One region of the Nonomuraea sp. LPB2021202275-12-8 genome, then DNA from elsewhere that is predicted to be linked to it. Evidence: riboswitches for the same ligand, from Rfam matches in the RefSeq annotation. Region 1 holds a riboswitch; each other region holds the start of a gene.
What was found. Region 1 has a riboswitch for cyclic di-AMP ahead of V5E28_RS25840 (coiled-coil domain-containing protein). Riboswitches for the same ligand answer to the same signal wherever they lie in the genome.
Positions count from the first base shown of each region.

Region 2: another riboswitch for cyclic di-AMP. It lies ahead of V5E28_RS10015 (hypothetical protein); the one in region 1 lies ahead of V5E28_RS25840 (coiled-coil domain-containing protein).
Region 3: another riboswitch for cyclic di-AMP. It lies ahead of V5E28_RS04895 (CHAP domain-containing protein); the one in region 1 lies ahead of V5E28_RS25840 (coiled-coil domain-containing protein).

Region 1 covers NZ_JBAHWD010000015.1:17,272-21,994, reverse strand. The annotation lists gene V5E28_RS25845 (sensor histidine kinase) at 1-1,293, opposite strand, end outside; gene V5E28_RS25840 (coiled-coil domain-containing protein) at 1,427-2,416, opposite strand; cyclic di-AMP (ydaO/yuaA leader) riboswitch at 2,422-2,558, opposite strand; gene galT (galactose-1-phosphate uridylyltransferase) at 2,625-3,704, opposite strand; gene V5E28_RS25830 (DeoR/GlpR family DNA-binding transcription regulator) at 3,701-4,480, opposite strand; gene V5E28_RS49615 (50S ribosomal protein bL37) at 4,624-4,701, shown strand; gene V5E28_RS25825 (dihydrolipoyl dehydrogenase family protein) at 4,706-4,723, opposite strand, start outside.
Region 2 covers NZ_JBAHWD010000004.1:303,482-308,204, forward strand. The annotation lists gene V5E28_RS09985 (hypothetical protein) at 1-45, shown strand, start outside; gene V5E28_RS09990 (hypothetical protein) at 42-431, shown strand; gene V5E28_RS09995 (MBL fold metallo-hydrolase) at 465-1,319, opposite strand; gene V5E28_RS10000 (SAM-dependent methyltransferase) at 1,462-2,283, opposite strand; gene V5E28_RS10005 (CBS domain-containing protein) at 2,440-2,883, opposite strand; gene V5E28_RS10010 (DUF5302 domain-containing protein) at 2,996-3,196, shown strand; cyclic di-AMP (ydaO/yuaA leader) riboswitch at 3,362-3,498, shown strand; gene V5E28_RS10015 (hypothetical protein) at 3,685-4,491, shown strand; gene V5E28_RS10020 (alpha/beta fold hydrolase) at 4,534-4,723, shown strand, end outside.
Region 3 covers NZ_JBAHWD010000002.1:231,219-235,941, reverse strand. The annotation lists gene V5E28_RS04910 (hypothetical protein) at 1-324, opposite strand, end outside; gene V5E28_RS04905 (aldo/keto reductase) at 420-1,235, shown strand; gene V5E28_RS04900 (Gfo/Idh/MocA family protein) at 1,281-2,234, shown strand; cyclic di-AMP (ydaO/yuaA leader) riboswitch at 2,354-2,491, shown strand; gene V5E28_RS04895 (CHAP domain-containing protein) at 2,505-3,170, shown strand; gene V5E28_RS04890 (YciI family protein) at 3,358-3,786, shown strand; gene V5E28_RS04885 (RNA polymerase sigma factor) at 3,914-4,723, shown strand, end outside.

The sequences.
Region 1 (4,723 bases):
CCGCAGGCGGGCCTGCAGCACCGCCATCCGGGCGAGCCGGTCCCTGGTCTCGTTCAGATGCCTTGTGACCTCGGGCAGGCGGCAGAGAGAGTAGACGCTGGTCACTCCCATGACCGCTCCGGAGAGCCAGTAGAGGCGGCTGGTGAGATAGTCGGGGTCCGGTACGAACGCCAGGCCCGCCAGGAACAGGCCGCCGGCGGCCAGGGACCATGGCGGCCGCACCCGCACCGTCACGGCGCCGACGGCCAGGAACACGGGCGGCAGCATGGCCGTGCCGTACAGGAGCAGCCCACAGGCCAGGACGACCGCGTGTGCCGCGAGGGTCCACGGCCAGACGCGCGGGCTCGGCGCGGTACGGCGAGGCGCGCCGTGATAGAGCTGCAGCCCGCTGGAGACGACCAGGACGGCGAGCGCCGCGGCCCATCCGGCCGCATCGGGGGACTGGCGCTCGTCCACGTTGACGAGCGTGACGGCGGAGACATTGATCACCACGAGGAGCAGGATCCACCAGGCGAATCTGAACATGACCGGGACCGGCACGCTCTGCGTGGGCTCGGCGGGCGCGGCGGCCTGCCGGTGCGTGTCGGCGATCTCACGGGCCGCGGAAAGGGCCCGCCGGGCGCGCTCCACGATCTCTGCCAGGCTCGCCCGGGCATCGTCCAGGCGGCGCCCCGGATCGGGCCCGGTGCCATCGCCGAGGCGGCGGGCCGTGCCGACGATGGCGGAAAGCTCCGTTCCGATGGTCGCCTGCAGGTGATGGGCGGTGCCAAGGCGGTCTCTGGCGACGGCGAGCCCGGCGAGCTGCTGCCGGTGCGCGTTCGCCAGCCGGACCCGTTCGGCGAGCCGGACCACCGCGAAGAGGCTGAGCCCGACGTTCAGGCAGGTCACCGCCCGCGCGGCGATGACCGCGGGGGAGTCCCAGTAGTACAGGCAGGAGACACCGGTGTCGGCGACCATGATCAGTGCGAACAGCAGCCAGGACGTGGGTGCCGCCAGGGCCAGCAGGACGGCCGAGCCGAGGACGCCCGCGATCGGCCCCCACGTGCCGCCGACGACGAGGTAGGGGCCGAAGGTCAGCAATGCCGTCACGGTCATCGGCAGGCCGGAGCCGAGCCGGTCGCGGAACACCATCAGCCCGTACACCGTGATCAGGGCGACGACCATCGGGATGGCGATCATCCTGTGCGGCAGGGGGCCGGCGCCGGGATGGAGGAGCTGGCCGACCCTGGCCGCGAGCAGGGCAAGGAGCGAGGCCGCGACCAAGGCCCGCGCGACCTGCGGTTTCAGCTCCATATGCCCTCCATGTGCAAAATGCATACGAAGGATACGCAAGCAGGCGGTCGGTCAGCTCGCCCGGATCACGGAGTGCGCCATCCGCCGCTTCGCCGGACGCGATCTCCCGACGTGGCCCGACGCCCCGCGGGGCTCACTGCATGGAGACGTGTACGTGGTCGTAGTGGTTCTCGGTGACGCTGCCGCGGTCCGACATCGCGCTCCAGCCGGAGCCGTGGTTGATCCGCTGCTTCCAGATGACGTACTTGACGCCGAGCTTGTCGCGGTTCTGGAGGGTCCAGGCGGCGATGCTGTCGCCCAGGACGTTGTTGACGGCACTGGGCATGCTGCCGCCGGTGCTCATCATGAAGTCGCACGCCCGGCCCAGGGGGTGCTCGCCACCGCCGCCGGAACGGAAGCAGCCCACCGAGAACGGCAGCCTGAAGTTCTTCTGGATCTGCTCGCGCATCGCCCGGGTGCGGCCGGTGATGTTGTCGGCGCCTGAGGGGAGCTGGGGGGCCCAGCTGCCGTCGGAGCGGCGGCCGGTGCTGAACGGGACGAGCTCCTGCAGCTTCTTCTGGATGTCCCCGATGACGTCCTTGGCGTCGTCGCGCTGCTTGGCCACCTCGGCGGTGTCGGCGCTGATGTCGCGGGCGAGCGCCGCCGCGTCGTCGGCGGCCTTCTTCTTCTCATCGCGCGCGTCGGCCACGCCCTGCACCACGGCCGTCTGATTGGCGGTGAGCTGCTCCAGCACGGCGGCGGCGGCGCCGTCGGGCGGCATCACGATGGTCGGCAGGGGCATGCCGCCGTTCTGATAGCGCAGCGAGGCCAGCTCGGCGACGCGCCGCTGGGCCGTGGTCAGCGCCTCGTCGGCCGTGTCCAGGCGCTTCTTGGCCGCTTCGGCGGCCTTCTGGGCCTCGGCCAGCTCGACGCGCTTGAGGTTGTAGCGCTCGATGAGTTTGTCGACCTTCTGGTTCAGCGCCTTGAGCTCGGCCCGGAGCCGGCTTTCGGTGGGCTTGGGGTCCGCGGTGGTGGTCGCCGCCGCTGGGCCGGAGACGGCGGCGGAGCCGGTCGCCGGGATGAGGGCCACCGCTGCCGCGGTGATGACGCCGATGGCCAGTTGCGCGGGGGACGCTGCCGCCACGTACGGGTTCCTCTCCCTCTGCCGGCCGGGTTAGCTGACGGGTTCGGGCAAGAGAGCTCCCTGCCACCGAAGCGGCTTCACCCCAAGTGCGGTGGGTCCCCGGCTCCCGGGCAACTCGCCCGGGATTAGGCGTTACACGACGTTACGGCCGTGCTTGAAGGGATATTAGTGGTAGATCACGAGTAATGCGACTCCAACCAGAAATCAATTAGTGATCTACCTGTGATCGAAGCATGCGCGCAGCCTCTTCCGGGAGCACGTCGTTGACGAAGGCGCCCATGGCCGACTCCGATCCTGCCAGGAACTTCAGCTTGCCGGGAGCCCGCCGGATGGAGAACAGCTCCAGGTGCAGGTAGCCCAGCTCGCGGTCCTGCCGTACCGGCGCCTGGTGCCAGGCCGAGATGTACGGCATCGCGACGTCGAACAGGCCGTCGAGCGCCCGCAGGACCGAGGTGTAGAGCGGTGCGAACGCCGCACGCTCCGCCTCCGACAGCGCCGCAAGGTCCGGCACCTGCCGGTGCGGATAGAGGTGCACCTCGAACGGCCAGCGGGCGGCGGCGGGCACGAAGGCCGTCCACAGCTCGTTGGCGGCCACCACCCGGGGCCCGGCCCGCTCGGCGTCCAGCACGTCGGCGTAGAGGTTGCGGCCGGGGTGGCGCTCGGCATAACGCCTGGCGGCGCCGAGCTGCAGCCTGGTCTTGGGGGTGACGTAGGGGTAGGCGTAGATCTGGCCGTGCGGGTGGAAGATCGTGATACCGATCTCCTCGCCCCGGTTCTCGAAGCAGAAGACCTGCTCCACGCCCTCGATCGCGGACAGCTCGGCCGTGCGGTCCGCCCAGGCCTCCATGACCAGCTCGACCTGCTCGTCGGAGAGCCGGGAGAACGAGGAGGAGTGCTCGGACGTGAAGCACACCACCTCGCACCGCCCTGCGCCCGGACGGACCTCACTCAGCCCACCAGGGTCCTGGTAAGAGCCGAAATTTCCGGAAAAGGAGGGGAATCGGTTCTCGAACACCACGACGTCGTAGTCGTGAGCCGGGATCTCCGAAGCCCTCGTGTCGGACGACGGGCACAGCGGGCACTCGTCGGCCGGAGGCAGGAACGTCCGGGTCTGCCGGTGCCCCGCCATCGCGATCCACTCGTCGGTCAGCGGGTCGTAGCGCAGCTCGGACGCCACCGGCCGGGGATCGAGCGGCCGGCGGTCGATCGCGCTCCGGTCGGCGTCGTCGCGCCGATCGAAGTAGATCAGTTCACGGCCGTCGGCCAGATGGGTGATGGTGCGCTTCACTGCGAGTCCTCCGCGATGATCAGTTCTCCGGCCCGTTCGACCAGCTCCATGCGTGCTTCCTCGGGCAACCCCGGGTCGCTGATGACGACGTCGGCCTCGGTCAGCTCGGCGATCGTGCTGATGCCGACCGTGTTCCACTTGGTGTGGTCCGCGGGCACGACCAGCCGGTGCGCGGCGCTCACCAGCTCCCTGTCAGTCTCGGATTCGAGCAGGTTGGGCGTGGTGAAGCCGGCGCGCACGCTCATCCCGTGCACGCCCAGGAAGAGGGTGTCCACGTGCAGCCGTCGGATCGCCGCCACGGCCACCGGGCCGACCAGCGCGTCGGAGGGGGTGCGGACGCCGCCGGTGAGCACGACGGTGCGGTCGGCGCGTGGGTTGCGGTGGAAGACGTCGGCGACGGGCACCGAATTGGTGATCACCGTGAGCTCGGGCACGCCGATCAGGTGGTGGGCCATCGCCCACGTGGTGGTGCCCGCCGACAGCGCGACCGCCGTGCCCGGCCGCACGAGCTGGGCGGCGCGGCGCGCGATCGCCTCTTTCTCCTGCTGCTGGCGGGCGGACTTGGCGGTGAAGCCGGGCTCCTCGGTGGAACCGGGGCCGAGCGCCGTCGCGCCGCCGTGCACCTTCTCCAGCAGCCCGCGCTCGGCGAGCACCTCGAGGTCGCGGCGGATCGTCATGTCGGAAACGCCGAGCTCGCGGACGAGATCGGCCACCCGGACGCCGCCGGCGCTGCGGACGCGTTCGAGAATCGCCTGCTGACGCTGCTGTGCGAGCACGCCCCCGCTCCTTCCAACAGATTCCACCAAATTATGACACGAATTTGTTGGGGAATGTTAGGTCATCGGAATGGCTTGTGCACAGCCGGCCGGGAAGGGAAGTTGGGGACACACGCCGTACCCCGATCATCGGAGGAGGAGCCATGGCCAAGCGAGCCCGCAAAGGCAAGGCGCGCAAGAAGAAGAAGGCCAACCACGGCAGGCGCCCCAACGCCAACTGACGGTTCAGCCGCCCGCGGTGAG
Region 2 (4,723 bases), on a different contig from region 1:
GTGACCACGCCACTCACCATCGACGTCACGGACCCACCCCGATGAGGCGGATGATCGTCCTCGCCGCTCTCGTGGTGGCCGCGGTGGCGCTGTTCGTCGTGGGTCGGGGTTCGGGGCCGGAGCCGCTCCGGCTGACCACCGCCGGAGCCCACTACACTGCCACCGTCCTGATCGGCAGACCGACGACAGGGCGCATCTCGGTGGAGGTGCGGGTGACGTCCGGCGACGCGGACGGTGCGGCGCTTTCGGCGGTGATGCCCGACATGGGACACGCCATGCCCGAGCTCGTCGCCGGCGAGCCGGAACCGGGCCGGTTCGTGGCCGAGGGGGAGCTGTTCGCCATGACCGGAGTGTGGGACCTGTCGATCCGGCTGACTGGGCCCGCCGGTGAAGAGACCCTCACCGGCAAGGCGCTGATCACCGGCGGGTGAGGACCCTCTCGCAGGCGGAGGCCGTGGGGCCGGTCACGCGGGCACGTATCTGCAGTCGTCCCCCCGGCCTTCCAGATAGCCGCCGGCCGCGAGGTTGAAGTGGGCCGGGACCACGCGCACCCCGGAATCGGCGTAGGTGTCGAGGAAGGCCCTTCGGGTGGCCATGGCCTGCTTCACGTCGTGCTCGACGACGATGTGCCAGTCGGGACGCGCGAACTGGTGGGCCACGTGGAACAGGTCGCCGGTGAAGACCGCCTCCTCGCCGCGTGAGGTGACGTGCAGGCCGCTGTGGCCGGGCGTGTGGCCGATCAGGGGCTCTACGCGGACCGTGTCGTCGATGGCGTGGCCGGGGTCCACCAGGCGGTGGCGGCCGGCCTCGACCACGGGCAGGACGCTGTCGGTGAAGGAGTCGTGGCCGTAGGAGCCGGGGCTGACCGTGGTCCAGTGCTCGTACTCCGACCGGACGAACAGATAGGTGGCGTTGGGGAAGGTGGGCACCCAGGCGCCGTCCACCAGGCGGGTGTTCCAGCCGACGTGGTCCTGGTGCAGATGGGTGCAGAAGACGTAGTCCACGTCCGCGGCGTCGACGCCGGCGGCGGCCATGGCGGTCAGGTAGCCGGTGTCCAGCAGGTGCGCGTACGGGTCGAGGCGGCGCTCCTTGTGGTTGCCCCAGCAGGTGTCGAGCACGATCAGGCTCTGCGGGGTGCGCAGCACATAGCTGCGGAAGATCAGCAGGGGATCTCCCGAAGGGGCGAACAGCTCCGCCGGGAACCGGGAGCGGAGCCGCGCGGGATCCTCGTCGTCCAGGCCGCGGAAGGCCAGCGTCACCGGCACGGGCATGTCCATCTCGACGATCTCCGTCACGGTGACCGCGCCTACCTGGAACATGCGTTTCCTCCTCGTCGCCCTGGCGATCACGTTGCGCAGATCTCCGAGGAGCCGGCGCCGCATGCCGGTGCGGCCCGCGCAGCGGTCCCATCACCGTAGATACGGAACCGCAATTAAACAAGCTCTTGCTTGGTATGGCGCGTCAGGGCACGCGGGCCACTCCGGCCAGCACGCCGCCCTTGGCCAGTCCCGGCCACGCGTACGGGTCGTCGTTGCGCCACTGCTGGGCCGGGACCACGCCCGGGTCCAGCAGTTCGAGCCCCTCGAAGTAGCCGTGCAGGGCCTCGCGGCCGCGCCAGGCGAACGCGCCGGACGTGCTGCGCCCGTAGACGCCGCGTACCTCGTCCACCGTCGCCTCCTCGCCCACGCCGGGCTCGATGTAGGCGTGCGAGATCATCAGGTAGCCGCCCGGGACCAGCGGCCGGCGCAGGGTCTCGACGATCCGCGCCACCTCCGCGTCGTCGTGGAGGAAGTGCAGGACGGCCGCGATGACGATCGCGGTCGGCTGGGTGAAGTCGAGATGGCCGGCGGCGGCCTCCAGGACGGACTCGGGCCGGCGCAGGTCGGCGTCCACGATGATCGTGCTCGGGTTGTCGGCGAGCAGCGCCCGCGCGTGAGCCAGCACGATGGGGTCGTTGTCGGTGTAGACCACCCTGGCGTCGGGCGTGACCCGCTGGACGACCTGGTGCACGTTGTCCTGGGTGGGCAGGCCGGTGCCGATGTCCAGAAACTGCCGGATCCCGGCCTGCGCGAGCTCCCGCACGCCGCGGATCAGGAACCCGCGGTTGGCCAGGGCGACCTCCCTGATGTCCGTGCCCGTCTGGCGGCCCAGCTCGATGACCTGCTCGGCGGCCTCGCGGTCGGCCGGGAAGTTGTCCTTGCCGCCGAGGTAGTAGTCGTACATCCTGGCCACGCTGGGCACGGTCGGATCGATCTGCGCCGGAACCCGCTCGTCCCCTGCCATGGCCGCGCCTCCAAGGTCACCTTGCCGGAATGGTACGAGTTTCCTGGGATTTATAGACCTTTATCGTACGAAAAGATGATCTGTACTTTATCGGGTGGGTAAAGAGGAGCAGATGGTGCTGCGCCGAGGGCGTGCTCCGGTGCGATGAATGGCCCGCTAGCGGGGCAGCGAATGGCTCATGAGGGCCTGCAGTGTGACGCCGCCGAGGAGCCCGCCTTCGTCCACGACGGCGACCAGGGGGCTGCGGGTGCGGGCCATCAGCGCGGCCAGCTCCAGCAGGGTGGCGTCGCCGTCGGTGATGGGCAGCTCGCGTGGCTGCTCCGGCAGGCTCTCGCGCACGGTCCTCGCGCCGAGCTCCCGCATGAACACGTCGGCATGCCGCTCGTCGACCACCCTGGCCAGTGCGGGGTCGTCCTGGCAGTAGCCGGGGACGGCCAGCCGCAGCACCTGGGTGCCGGGCAGGATCGCGCGCGGCCGGCCCTCGCCGTCCACGATGATCAGGCCGGGCAGGCCCTGCTCGGCGAGCAGCCGGGCGGCCTCGATCGCCGGAGTGTCGAGCGTGACGGTGGGGAAGTCGCTGGCGAGATCGCGTGCGCGCACGGGCCCACCCTAACCGCCGGTCGATCCGGACTCGCCCGGCCGTGATCCCCGGTTTCGCGCTGTAAGGAGCGTCATGCGAAGCTGTGTATGTCCCCAACACCAGGAGGTCCTCATGGCGGAATCACAGGAGCCGGAAGTCAGCGAAACTCCCGAGGACGAGATGAAGCGCAAGTTCCGCGAGGCGCTGGAGCGCAAGCGTAACCAGGCCGCGGACTCGGGCGCGGGTGGCAGGGGCGCCGACGCTTCGAAGATCCATGGAGCACACGGGCCGGCTGCCAGCAAACGATCGTTCAGGCGCAAGAGCGGCGGCTGAATCGGGGGGTTTCGTGGGGGTACGGCATGCCGTACCCCCCTTTTTTCTTGACCTCCTAGGTAGATCTTCGCCCGATTTATGGGATTAGCTTTGCGTTTGTCCGGTTTGGTGTATAGATTGGTTTGCGTTACCAGGCAGTGACCTGGCCCTTCATCAGGAAGGGGCCGCTGCCCGGCGCCGAATCCCGCTTCACGCGGGAACCGGGGACCCAACTTCTGGGGTGAATCCGGCCGTCACGGCCGGTAGGGCATCTCCACGCCCGAACCCGTCAGCTAACCCGGTAGGCGAGATGGAGAGGACAAGCCCGCCCGTGATGTATCACCGCCACGACGTACCCCCGCCCCGCGTCACCTCGTCAGCCGCCAACTGAGCGGCGACTCCCCCTAAGACTTCTTCGCGCTCCGCGTAGCGTCCGTTCGGCCTTTGCCCGGCTACGCCCTTCAAGCGAGCGCGCTTTCCCCGTTACCTAACGAAGGATTCAGTTTTTCATGTCTGCTCGCTTCGGCATGCGTTCCATCACCATGCTCGCCGCCACCGCCGCTGCCGGCGTCCTGACCTTCGGCGCCGGCGCCGCCGCCCACGCCGACGTGGACCAGAACCAGAAGGCCCTGCTCAAGGGCTCGACCACCGCCTCCTACTTCTGGGACGACAGCTCCGGCCGCGCCGGCGACACCGGCCTGCCCGCCAGCGGCAAGCCCATGCAGAAGGGCATGGCCGCCAGCCCGAGCTGGCCGCTGCTGACCGAGGGCTACGTGGTCTACAACGGCAAGAAGATGCCGTTCTTCGTCGGTGACCGCGGCCCCGGCGTCCCCTCCAACAACGGCGTCATGCTGGACCTGGACTCCAAGACCTTCGCCGAGCTGACTGGAGGCAAGTTCAACTCCAGCACGCTGATGGTCGACAACAACGGTGGCAAGGGCCACATCAAGGTCGACTACGTCATCACCAAGTGGGGCAACGGCGTGGGCAAGAAGAACCACCCGGTGGCCTTCTCGACCGGTGCCTGGTCGCGCGTGGACCGCGACCCGGCCAAGCCGCCGCAGATCCTGGCCGAGAAGAAGGCCGGCGCCGACGACGCCAAGGTCGTCGCCGAGGCTCCCTCCGGTTCCGGCGCCTCCGTCAAGACGAGGCCGGCGGCCTTCGGCTCGGCGAACTCCGGTCCGTCGAACACCGCCGCCGCCGCGACCGAGGAGTCCAACGGTGTCTCGGGTGCGGTGCTCGCCGGTGGCCTGATCCTCGCCGGTGGCGGGGCGGTCCTGGGCCGCGAGCGCATCCGCGGGTTCCTGAAGCGCTGACGTGCTTTACGCCACAGGGACCAGAATGTAATTCTGGTCCCTGTGACCACGCGCGCATCTGCCAACGGCATCGACATCGCCTACGAGAGCTTCGGCTCGCCTGACGGGCGCCCGCTCCTGCTGATCATGGGGCTGGGCGCCCAGCTCATCCACTGGGACGACGACTTCTGCACGCTGCTGGCGGAGCAGGGCCACCACGTCGTCCGGTACGACAACCGCGACGCGGGCCTGT
Region 3 (4,723 bases), on a different contig from region 1:
CTCCAGCAGCCGGATCGTGGCCAGCCCGTCGTCCACGACCACGATGCGGCCGGGCAGGGCGGTGAGCCAGCGCAGCTGGACCTTGCCGGAGAAGGCGTCGCCGACGGCTCGGAGCCGGTGTGGCATGCGTTCGCACGGTTCGGCCAGCTCAAGCCCCTCGGGCAGGGCGAGGCGGCTCAGCTCCCGCCGGGTCGCCTTCAACGCGCGCAGCTTCGCCCGCGGCACCACGGCGGTGGCAGGCCCCATCAGCCCCGCGTGGTGGGCCTCGACGGCGCACAGCATCTGGAGCGGGGACTCCACCCAGGCCGACGCCTGTTTGACCACTTGTTCTCCCAGCCAGGTGATGGCCCGTTCAGGACCGCTTCAAGCTAGCCCGGGCTGCTTAAGCCGCTCGGAACGGGACGTGAACAATGGAGGGTATGAACTCGCTACGGCTTTACAGAGACGGCGTAGAGATCCCTCAGCTCGGCTTCGGCGTCTGGCAGGTGTCCGGCGCCGAGACCGAGCGGGTGGTGAAGACCGCGCTGGACATCGGCTACCGCCACATCGACACCGCGACGATCTACGGCAACGAGGAGGGCGTGGGGCGGGCGGTGCGCGCGTCGGATATCCCGCGGAGGAAGGTCTTCGTCACCACCAAGCTGTGGAACGACGACCACGGCCGGGTGCGGGGGGCCTTCGACGAGAGCCTGGCGAGGCTCGGCCTGGACTACGTCGACCTCTACCTGATCCATTGGCCGGCGCCGAAGCAGGACAGGTACGTGCAGGCCTGGCGCGAGGTGGAGAAGATCTACCGGGACGGCCAGGCCAAGGCCATCGGCGTGTCCAACTTCACGATCGACACGCTGACGCGGCTCATGGACGAGACCGACATCATCCCCTGCGTCAACCAGATCGAGCTGCACCCCTACTTCCAGCAGAAGCAGATGCGCGAGTTCCATGACAAGAACGGCATCCTCACCGAGGCGTGGGGTCCGCTGGGCCAGGGCAAGGGGCTGCTGGAGGACCCCGCGCTCACGGTGCTGTCGGAGAAGCACGGCAGGACGCCCGCCCAGATCGTGCTGCGCTGGCACATCCAGCTCGGCAACGTGGCCATCCCGAAGTCCGTCACCCCGTCGCGGATCAAGGAGAACTTCGAGGTGTTCGACTTCACGCTCGACCATGAGGACATGGCGGCCATCGGGGCGCTGAACCGCGGGCGGCGGCTCGGCGCCGACCCCGACCAGTTCGGGTGAATCGGTCAGATACCGCATGAGCGGATATATCAGTACGATCTCCGCGTGCGAGATCTGACGTGGGGCATAGCGGCAACAGGTGGCATCGCTCGGACCGTGGGCGCGGCGATCGTGGCCGAACCCGGGATGCGGGTGGCCGCCGTCGGCTCCCGCGACCTCGGCAGGGCCGAGGCGCTGGCCGCGACGCTGGGCGCCGAGTCCGCCTACGGCTCCTACGCCGAACTGTGCGCCGACCCCGCGGTCGACGCCGTCTACGTGGCCACCCCGCACGCCCAGCACCTCGAGGTGGCCGAGGCCGCGATCGCGGCGGGCAAGGCGGTGCTGTGCGAGAAGCCGCTCGCCGCCACCGTGGCCGACGCCGAGCGCATGGTGCGCCTGGCCCGCGAGGCCGGGGTGTTCCTGATGGAAGCGATGTGGATGCGGTTCAACCCGCTCATCCAGATGCTGGCCGCCGACCCCCGTTTCGGCGAGATCCGCTCGGTGCACGCCTCGTTCGGGTTCGCGCTGCCCTACGATCCCGCGCACCGGCTCTGGGCGCCGGAGCTTGGCGGGGGCGCGCTGCTCGACCTGGGGATCTACCCGCTCGGGCTGGCTCAGCTCCTGCTCGGCATGCCGTCGGGCATGCACCTGACGGGTTCGCTGGCGCCCTCGGGGGTGGACGCGGAGGCGGCCGGGGTGCTGCTCTACCCGGGTGGCAGGCGCGCCCTGGTGGACGTCTCGCTGCTCGGCCACTACCCCAACTCCGCCAGCGTGGTGGGCACCGAGATGCGCGCCGACATCGACGCCCCGTTCTGGGCGCCGCGGCGGGTGGTGCTCAGCGGGCCGTCGATGGAGCCGGAGGAGCACGTGCTCGATCCCGCGGACAACGGCTACGCCGGAGAGCTGCGCGAGGTCAGGGCCTGTTTGGTAAAGAATCGGACGGAGAGCGCGATCATGCCTCTTGACGAAACCCTTGCCATGATGGGACTTCTGGCCGACGCTCGCGGGCAAGTCCCCTAACTGGCGGTTTATGCGCTTGTAATCCTCTTGCCGTGTGTATTACCTTGTGGGGCATTCGAGGCATACGTCCGGTTTATCCGTTCGTTGCCAAACCATCGCAATGTACGCATCACAGGATCCCCCTGTGACCGCTGAATCCGCCATGTGCGGAACCGGGGACCCACGTCCTTTGGGGTGAATCGGCACCATCGGTGCCGTAGGGCAGCTTCCACGCCCGAACCCGTCAGCTAACCCGGTAAGCGGCATGGAAGCAAGGAGTTAACCCCCTCGATGGCGAAGCACCGTCTTGCTCGTGCCCTGAAGTCAGACCACCTGCGCGCCGCCCTCGGCGCGACCATCATCGCCACCGCGCTGGGCACCGCCGCCGTTCCGGCCTACGCGACCCCCGCCGTGCAGGATAACGTTTCCAAGCAGAACAAGCCCGACGACGCGAACAAGATCAATGTGACCGCCTCACAGGTCCTGGAACTGGCCAGGCAGCAGGTCGGCACGTCCGAGAACGCCCGCGGCGGCGGCACCAAGTTCCAGCAGTGGTACGCCCGGTCCCCCCGCGCCATGGAGACCGTCCGGCGCGACGGGGGCGACCCCACCGCCTACCTGAACGCCGCCTGGTGCGCGATGTTCGTCTCCTGGGTCGGCGAGCAGACCGGCGCCCGTCCCCAGGTCGGCTGGGACGCCTACACCGTGACGCATGCCAGGTGGTTCAAGAACAACAACCGCTGGGGCACCGTCGCCAAGCCCGGAGCCGTCGTCTTCTTCTCCTGGAACGGCGGCAAGAGCATCGACTCCATCCAGCACGTCGGCTTCGTCGTCAAGGACAACCGGAACGGCACGATCTCCACGATCGAAGGCAACACCGGCAACGGCAAGGTCGAGGAGCGCGTCCGTCCCAAGTCGCAGGTCGTCGGCTACGGCTACCCGCGGTACGCCGCCTGATAGCGGCCACTTCACCCCGCAGTACTTTGCCCCGTCGAGAGCGCGCATCCCGGTTGCGGATGCGCGCTCTCCACGTTTCCGGAAAAATCTCCACACGTGTGTCGATCCGGCCGCCGGTGGTTCGACGCGTCGATGAGGGCCCCGCAGGGAGCCGTCCGGACGAGAGGGAGATCGCACCGTGAAGTTCATGATCGTGGGCAAGGCCAGCGAGGAGACCGAGGCCGGCGTGATGCCCAGCCAGGAGCTGGTCGACAACATGATGGCCTACAACGAGGCCCTGGTGAAGGCGGGCGTGCTGCTGGCGGCCGAGGGGCTCTACCCGAGCTCGCAGGGGGCGCAGATCGCCTACAGCGGCGGCAAGGCCAAGGTGATCGACGGCCCGTTCGCCGAGGCCAAGGAGCTCATCGCCGGGTTCTGGCTGATCCAGGTCAAGTCCCGGGAGGAGGCTCTCGAATGGGCGCTGCGCGTTCCGGTGCCGCCGGGACATGACGGCATCGGACTCGACGTCTGGCAGGTCTTCGACGCGACGGACATGCCCGAATCGTCGCTGAGCCCCGAGACGGCCCAGCGCGAGGCGGCACTGCGCGAGACCCTGGAGGACAGGCAGGAGTCCTGAGCGACCTCCGCGGAGCACGGCGCAGCTGAACGCGCCGTCCCCCCGCGATGCCCGGCGTGGCGGCCAGTGTGGCGGCCGGCGTGGCGCGCGAGTTGCGCCGGGCGGCGCGGGCTGTTGTCATGGGCCGGTGACTGCTTCCGAGACGCATCAGGCGATCGAGGCGGTGTGGCGGATCGAGGCCGCCAGGCTCATCGCCGGGCTGACCCGGCTGGTGCGCGACATCGGCCTGGCGGAGGAGCTCGCGCAGGACGCGCTGGTCGCGGCGCTGGAGCAGTGGCCCGAGTCCGGGGTGCCACGCAATCCGGGCGCGTGGCTGATGGCCGTGTCGAAGAGGCGGGCCATCGACATGATCCGCCGCCAGGAGCGGTTCGAGCGCAAGCTGGTCGAGCTCGGCCGCGCCGAGTTGGCCGAGCTCGGCGACGAGGGCCACCAGCCCGAGGTGGACGAGATCGAGGACGACCTGCTGCGGCTGGTGTTCATCGCCTGCCATCCGGTGCTGTCGACCGAGGCGCGGGTGGCGCTCACCCTGCGGGTGCTGGGCGGGCTGTCCACCGACGAGATCGCCCGGGCGTTCCTGGTGCCGGAGCCGACGGTCGCGCAGCGCATCGTGCGGGCCAAGCGGACGCTGACCGCCCAGCAGGTGCCGTTCGAGGTGCCCCAGGGCGAGGAGCTCGCCCGCCGGCTCTCGTCCGTGCTGGAGGTCATCTACCTGATCTTCAACGAGGGCTACGCCGCGACGGCCGGCGACGACTGGATGCGGCCCGGGCTCTGCGAGGACGCGCTGCGGCTCGGCCGGGTGCTGGCCGGGCTGATGCCGAAGGAGCCCGAGGTGCACGGGCTGGTGGCGCTGATGGAGATCCAGGCCTCGCGCTCCGCCGCGCGCGTCGGCCCGTCCGGCGAGCCCGTCCTGCTGCTGGAGCAGAACCGGGCCCGCTGG